One region of the Mesorhizobium delmotii genome, then DNA from elsewhere that is predicted to be linked to it. Evidence: predicted binding sites of a transcription regulator. Region 1 holds the regulator's gene; the other holds the start of a gene.
What was found. Region 1 encodes HrcA, which represses chaperone genes, less so after heat shock. Its sites were predicted from a motif close to GTTAGCACTCNCNNNNNGNGAGTGCTAAC; they were not measured.
Positions count from the first base shown of each region.

Region 2: a site for HrcA is predicted at 1,643-1,671, ahead of BQ8482_RS20060 (co-chaperone GroES). Genes of this name have one in related genera too.

Region 1 covers NZ_FUIG01000013.1:45,865-49,312, forward strand. The annotation lists gene rph (ribonuclease PH) at 1-554, opposite strand, end outside; gene hrcA (heat-inducible transcriptional repressor HrcA) at 689-1,789, shown strand; gene BQ8482_RS01650 (hypothetical protein) at 1,926-2,123, shown strand; gene BQ8482_RS01655 (LysE family translocator) at 2,331-2,948, shown strand; gene cysK (cysteine synthase A) at 3,135-3,448, shown strand, end outside.
Region 2 covers NZ_FUIG01000032.1:3,911-7,358, forward strand. The annotation lists gene BQ8482_RS20035 (DUF3168 domain-containing protein) at 1-192, opposite strand, end outside; gene BQ8482_RS20040 (hypothetical protein) at 380-628, shown strand; gene BQ8482_RS20045 (hypothetical protein) at 677-868, shown strand; gene BQ8482_RS20050 (DUF1488 family protein) at 941-1,207, opposite strand; gene BQ8482_RS20055 (hypothetical protein) at 1,204-1,476, opposite strand; gene BQ8482_RS20060 (co-chaperone GroES) at 1,722-2,036, shown strand; gene groL (chaperonin GroEL) at 2,215-3,448, shown strand, end outside.

The DNA of each region.
Region 1 (3,448 bases):
CCGGCCGAGGAGTCTTCGAGATAGTCGAGGTCGATGACCGGCTGGCCGTCATGGATGCCGCAGGAGATAGCCGCGACATGGTCCTTCAGCACCTTGGCGACGCTGGCCATCTGCCGGGTTTCCATCCAGCGCAGGCAGTCATGGAGTGCCACCCAGCCGCCAGTGATCGAGGCTGTGCGCGTGCCGCCATCGGCCTGGATCACGTCGCAGTCGACGGTGATCTGCTGCTCGCCGAGCGCCTGCAGGTCGACCACGGCGCGCAGCGAACGGCCGATCAGCCGCTGGATTTCGAGTGTGCGGCCGCCTTGCTTGCCGGCCGAAGCTTCGCGGCGCATGCGCTCGCCGGTCGAGCGCGGCAGCATTCCGTATTCCGCTGTCACCCAGCCCTTTCCAGAATTGCGCATCCAGCCCGGCACTTTTTCCTCGAGGCTGGCCGTGCACAGCACATGGGTGTCGCCGAACTTCACCAGGCACGAACCTTCCGCGTGCTTGGAGACGCCGCGCTCGAAGGAGATGGCGCGCATTTCGTCGAATTGGCGTTTAGAAGGGCGCATTCAGGCTTTTTTCCTATCTTTTTCGGAATCGTGGCCGGCTTGTAGCCGCATGGGGCGCAGGGCGCAAAGGAAAATGGCCGGTTGCGCGGGTGTGGCCGAAGTCTATATCTTTGGGCCGGAGGTATTTGGCTCGAATGACCAAGGCAGTCGATCCCGGTTCGCAGTCGGCGGCAGTGCTCCAGTCGCCCGCACTCCAGTCGCTCGACATGCGCTCGCGCGACATCTTTCGGCGCATTGTCGATTCTTATCTGAAGGACGGCGAGCCGGTCGGCTCACGCAGCCTGTCGCGTATCCTGCCGTCGTCGCTGTCGCCCGCCACCATCCGCAACGTGATGAGCGATCTCGAGCATCTTGGCCTGATTTATGCGCCGCATATCTCGGCCGGCCGATTGCCGACCCAGGCCGGCCTGCGCTTCTTCGTCGATGCTTTTATGGAGCTTGGCGACCTCTCCGACGAGGAGCGCCGCACCATCGAGGCGCAGGTACGCGCCTCCGGCTCGGGCGCGACGCTGGAGCATCTGCTCACCGAAGCCAGCCAGATGCTGTCCGGCATGTCGCGCGGCGCCGGCCTCGTGCTTGCCGCCAAGAACGAGGTGCCGCTAAAGCACATCGAGTTCATCCAGCTCGAGCCGAACAAGGCGCTGGCCGTGCTGGTGTCGCAGAACGGCGACGTCGAAAATCGTGTCGTCGACCTGCCCGCCGGCATCACCGTCTCGCAATTGCATGAAGCCTCGAACTTCCTCAATGCCCATATCCGTGGCCGCACGCTGGCCGAGGCGCGGATCGAGATCGCCCGCATCAAGGAAGAGACCAAGGCCGCCCTCGACACGCTGTCGCAGGATCTGGTCGAGAAGGGCCTTGCGGTCTGGGCAGGCGCCGAGAGCGGCCTGCCGGCGCGTCTCATCGTGCGCGGCCGAGCCAACCTGCTGGAAAATGTCACCGCGCAGGCCGACATCGAGCTGTTGCGGCATTTGTTCGAGGATCTGGAGACGCAGGACGGGCTGATCCAGCTTCTCGACCTTGCCGAGGAAGGCTCCGGTGTGCGCATCTTCATCGGCTCGGAAAACAAGCTGTTTTCGCTGTCCGGCTCGTCGCTGGTCGTGGCGCCCTATCGCGACAAGGACGCCCGCGTCATCGGCGCGCTCGGCGTCATCGGCCCGACCCGGCTGAACTATGCCCGCATCGTGCCGATGGTCGACTATACCGCGCAGCTTATTTCCCGCATGCTGCGATAATGTATGTCGCCCAAAAGCCTGCCCTCGGTTGAGCAGCGGTTTGGGATAACGACATGCATAAAAACAAGAAAGCAAAGCGCGTCGCAGGAACCCTTCCAACCGCGACGCGCTTTGGGTGGACCTCAAGGAGAAAAAAATGGCGCTGGAATCATTCAAAGCTCAGATCAGCCTGTTGCTCGAGCAGATGATCAACCAGCCTGAGGATCAGCATGAAGTGCAGGAGCAGCTGCGCGAAAAGCTGAGGGAAATGCGCGCCATGGGCCTGCCGCTGCCGGCCGATCTCGTCGCGCTGGAAAAGCGCCTCGACGACGATTTCTACGCGGCCGGAAATTGAGGCGACGACCAAAACGGTCGATTTGCTTCAACTCTCCGTGTGCTGAACCACTCAAAGCGGAACTTGATCGGCGGGTTCGTTCGGCCGGCGGCGCTGGTGCAATCGAATTCGTCCCTCAGGGAGTACACGCCTGCCCGCCTTTGTGCGACAAGGCTCAGTCTTAAAAGGTCGATTCCGATTTCGGGGTCATGCGCTAAGGCCGAAACCATGACCCTCACCGGATTCCTCGCTTATAGCGCGGCCCTCGGCATCGCCGCCGCCATTCCTGGCCCGGGGCTTACCGCGCTTATTGCGCGTGCGCTCGGGTCCGGCTTTCGCTCGGCGCTCGCAATGTCCTTCGGGCTGATGCTCGGCGATCTCACCTATCTCACCGCCGTGGTGCTCGGCCTCGCTCTCGTCGCGCAGACCTTCGGCATGGCCTTCCTGGCGATCAAATGGCTGGGCGTCGCCTATCTCGCTTTCCTTGGCTGGCGCTTCTGGACGAGCGGCATCACGCCCGAAACCGTGCAGGCGAAGAAAGGCAGGGGCGGGCTGGTGTCGAGCTTTATTGCCGGCCTCGCCGTTACGCTCGGCAATCCAAAGACAATGATCTTCTATCTCGCCATCACGCCGACCATCGTCGATCTGAAGACGATCACACTCGCCGACTACGGCATCCTCGTGGCGCTCACGCTCGTCGTGCTCCTGGTGGTGCTGGTGCCCTATCTGGCGCTGGCGGCCAAAGCGCGCGGGTTCCTGAAGTCGCCGCGCGCGCTGAGGGCGCTGAACCGCACCGCCGCCGGTTTCATGGCCGGCGCGGCGGCTGCGATCGCCGCCCGGCAATAGGCCACTTTTGGCCTCGGCTGAAATGCTTTTCCGGGCGACGGTGTTTTCAGCATGCGACCCACTCGGATATTTTCAAACGGCAGACTATCTTGCGCGGCCGAAGGCTTTATCCTGCCTGGTCGAGACTTAGCTGCCTGACTCTTGCCCGTCTGACTCTTGCCCGCCTAACTCTTGGGAGCGAAACCAATGAACAAGCCCGCCACCACCGCGCATGCGCCGGGCCGCGGCCGCATCTACAATTCGATCACCGAGACGATCGGCGACACGCCGCTGGTGCGGCTCGACAAGTTCGCCAATGAAAAAGGCGTCGTTGCCAATCTGCTGGCCAAGCTCGAATTCTTCAACCCGATCGGCTCGGTCAAGGATCGCATCGGCGTCTCGATGATCGAGGCGCTGGAGGCATCGGGCAGGATTGCACCCGGCAGGACCACGCTGATCGAGCCGACCTCGGGCAACACCGGCATCGCGCTCGCCTTCGCCGCCGCCGCCAAGGGCTACAA
Region 2 (3,448 bases), on a different contig from region 1:
CTCGGCATCGTTCTCCATGCCGGTTGTCCAGTCGTAGACGCTGGTCCGGCCGTAGGTGACATAGGGAAATGGAACATTTTCCGGGACATGATCGAACAGTTTTGCGCCGCCCAATGCCGCTGACAGGGAACCGTCACCGTTCAGCGCTTCAAATAAGGCCTTCTGCAGCGCGGCGGCCGGCGCGGTCATCATCTTCTCCCTCGCCCATCACGGCTGAGCAGGCCTTTGCGCCGCCAGCGATTCCTGCTTGCAGCGTAGCTGCATTGAAATTCTGGCGCCAGATCACGGGACCCCAATGACGCGGCCTTTCGAGTCAGGGATGTCTTTACGGTTGGTGACCTCTCCCATTTGGCATGCAAGGCGTTTAAAAAACGGTGCTATGAAGGTGCTCGGTTTTCTCCGGACATTCGAGGTTATTTTCGTGCGCGAGCCATCGCTGCTGCCTGTCTTTGGAAAGCTTGGGATCAAGCCGCCAGCAGCCATTGCTGCGGCGCCGACCGTGTCGAAGAACATGGTGATCCGCATTCGGAAGCTTTTGTCTTCACACGGGGCCCTGGCCTTGAAGCTGTCCGTCGTTGTGTGGACGGTCCTTGTACTGGCGGCAGTGTTCTTCATTACGCAGGCCTGACCAATCGACATCCATCGATCGGGGGCAGAAACGAAAAAGGATGCCGGGATGGCAAACCGCTACGCACTGCGCATGGAGCATCCGAACAGCTGGACCGTCTTCGATGTCTTCACCGGCCAGCCCGTCGAGCTGAAGCACCAGGTCATGGTTGGCATGAACACACGCGATGCGGACGCGATGGTCGATCGGCTGAACAGCCGAGACGTCAAGCGGCGGGCAAAGGCGGACGGCAAATCCTGAGCCGGCCTCAGGCGGCATTTGCGCCAAGGTAGGAATCTGGCGTGTTGGCCCCGATCGCGCAGGCGGTCGGGATTAGCGAAAATCGGCCGCGGTCAGCACATATATGCTCTTGCGAGTGCGGGCATAGGCATTTCTGGCGATTTCATGGATGGAACTGGAGGCGGTGTCGAACGCCGCCAGATAGGTGGCTTCAGCAGTTGGTGCCTCTGATGGTGCCTTCGAGATGGCATCAGTGGCGACAGAGAAGGAAATCTGGAACATGCCGTCATGGCCGACGAAGCGGATGCGTTTGCCCGCCTCGTCGTAGCTGCGGCTTCGATTGGGAAATGTCAGGCTCATGACTTGACCTCCGTTGATGCAACGTCTGCTTTCTTGACCGCCCGCGACACCCGCTTTTTCTTGGGGGCGACGGGATTGAGGGCCTCCGCGGCGCGGTCGGCCTCTTCCTTGGCCAGCCGCAACGCCCGCAATCTTGCCGTCTTAATGGTCCTGGCCTTGGCCTCGGAAACATATTCGGCCGTTGCCTGGTTGCGTTCCGCGGCTTTCTTCTGCTTCTCCATGAAGCGCGCTTCAGCTTTTTCCATGATGTTCTGGCTAGATTCCGCCATTGATAAAATCTCCTTTTGACCGAAATTATGAAAGTGAATTTCCCATCTAAAATAGGAACTCGGAACGAAAAATTCAACTTCCGGATTATTTTGAATTGGTGGAAATTCTGAAAATGAAACAGCAAAATAATACTATTCAATAGTTTCCGACAGAGCATGAATATTTTTTGGCACTCCTATCAATCGAGTGCCAACGGGCCTATAGAAGGGAGCGGCCGCCTAAGCCGGCCCCAGAAAGAGTTCCCATGAAATTCCGGCCCCTCCACGATCGCGTCGTCATTCGGCGCGCCGAAAGCGACACCAAATCCAAGGGCGGCATCATCATTCCCGACAATGCCAAGGAAAAGCCGCAGGAAGGCGAAGTGATCGCCGTCGGGCCGGGCGCGCGTGACGAAAGCGGCGCGCTGATCGCGCTCGACGTCAAGGCCGGCGACCTCATCCTGTTTGGCAAATGGTCGGGAACCGAGGTCAAGATAGATGGCGAGGACCTTCTGATCATGAAGGAGGCCGACATCATGGGCATCATCGAGAGGACCATCACTGCCAAGAAGGCCGCCTGATTGGAGCGCCGCGCGTCCTCTTGGACGCGCAAAGGACGCTCCAAGTTTTTGAATCTACGCATCGTGCTTTTCCGAAAATCGATTCCGATTTTCGAGCCGATGCTTCAGGCGGAACGCCGAAGTCTTTCTGGTTCCAAAGCGAACGGGCCTACTCCACACACAAACGGGATGAAAAATCATGTCTGCCAAGGAAATCAAATTCTCCACCGATGCGCGTGACCGCATGCTGCGCGGTGTCGAAATCCTCAACAACGCCGTCAAGGTGACGCTCGGCCCCAAGGGCCGCAACGTCGTCATCGACAAGGCCTATGGCGCACCGCGCATCACCAAGGACGGGGTGGCGGTAGCCAAGGAAATCGAGCTTTCCGACAAGTTCGAGAACATGGGCGCGCAGATGGTGCGCGAAGTGGCGTCGAAGACCAACGACCTTGCCGGCGACGGTACCACCACCGCCACGGTGCTTGCCGCTTCCATCTTGCGCGAGGGCGCCAAATTCGTTGCCGCCGGCATGAACCCGATGGACCTCAAGCGCGGCATCGACCTTGCCGTTACCGCTGTCGTCAAGGAAATCCAGGCACGCGCCAAGAAGGTCAAATCTCCCGGTGAAATCGCGCAGGTCGGCACCATTGCCGCCAATGGCGACACCACCGTCGGCGCCATGATCGCCAAGGCGATGGACAAGGTCGGCAATGACGGCGTCATCACCGTCGAGGAAGCCAAGACCGCCGACACCGAACTCGACGTCGTCGAGGGCATGCAGTTCGACCGTGGCTATCTCAGCCCCTATTTCGTCACCAATGCCGAGAAGATGCGCGCGGAGCTGGAGGACCCTTACGTCCTCATCCATGAAAAGAAGCTCGGTAATCTGCAGGCGATGCTGCCGATCCTCGAAGCCGTAGTGCAAAGCGGCAAGCCGCTGGTGATCATCTCCGAGGACGTCGAGGGCGAAGCACTGGCGACGCTGGTCGTCAACAAATTGCGCGGTGGGCTCAAGGTTGCGGCCGTCAAGGCGCCGGGTTTCGGTGACCGCCGCAAGGCGATGCTGGAAGACATCGCCGTGCTCACTGCCGGCCAGATGATCTCGGAAGACCTCGGCATCAAGCTCGAAAACATCACCATCGACATGCTCGGCCGCGCCAAGCGCGTGCTGATCGAGAAGGACACGACGACGATCATCGACGGTGCAGGCGAGAAGGCCACGATCCAGGCGCGTGTCCAGCAGATCAAGGGGCAGATCGAGGAAACCACTTCCGACTACGACAAGGAGAAGCTGCAGGAGCGGCTGGCCAAGCTCGCCGGCGGCGTCGCGGTCATTCGCGTCGGTGGTGCGACCGAGTCCGAGGTCAAGGAAAAGAAGGACCGTATCGACGATGCGCTGAACGCTACGCGCGCGGCGGTGGAAGAAGGGATCG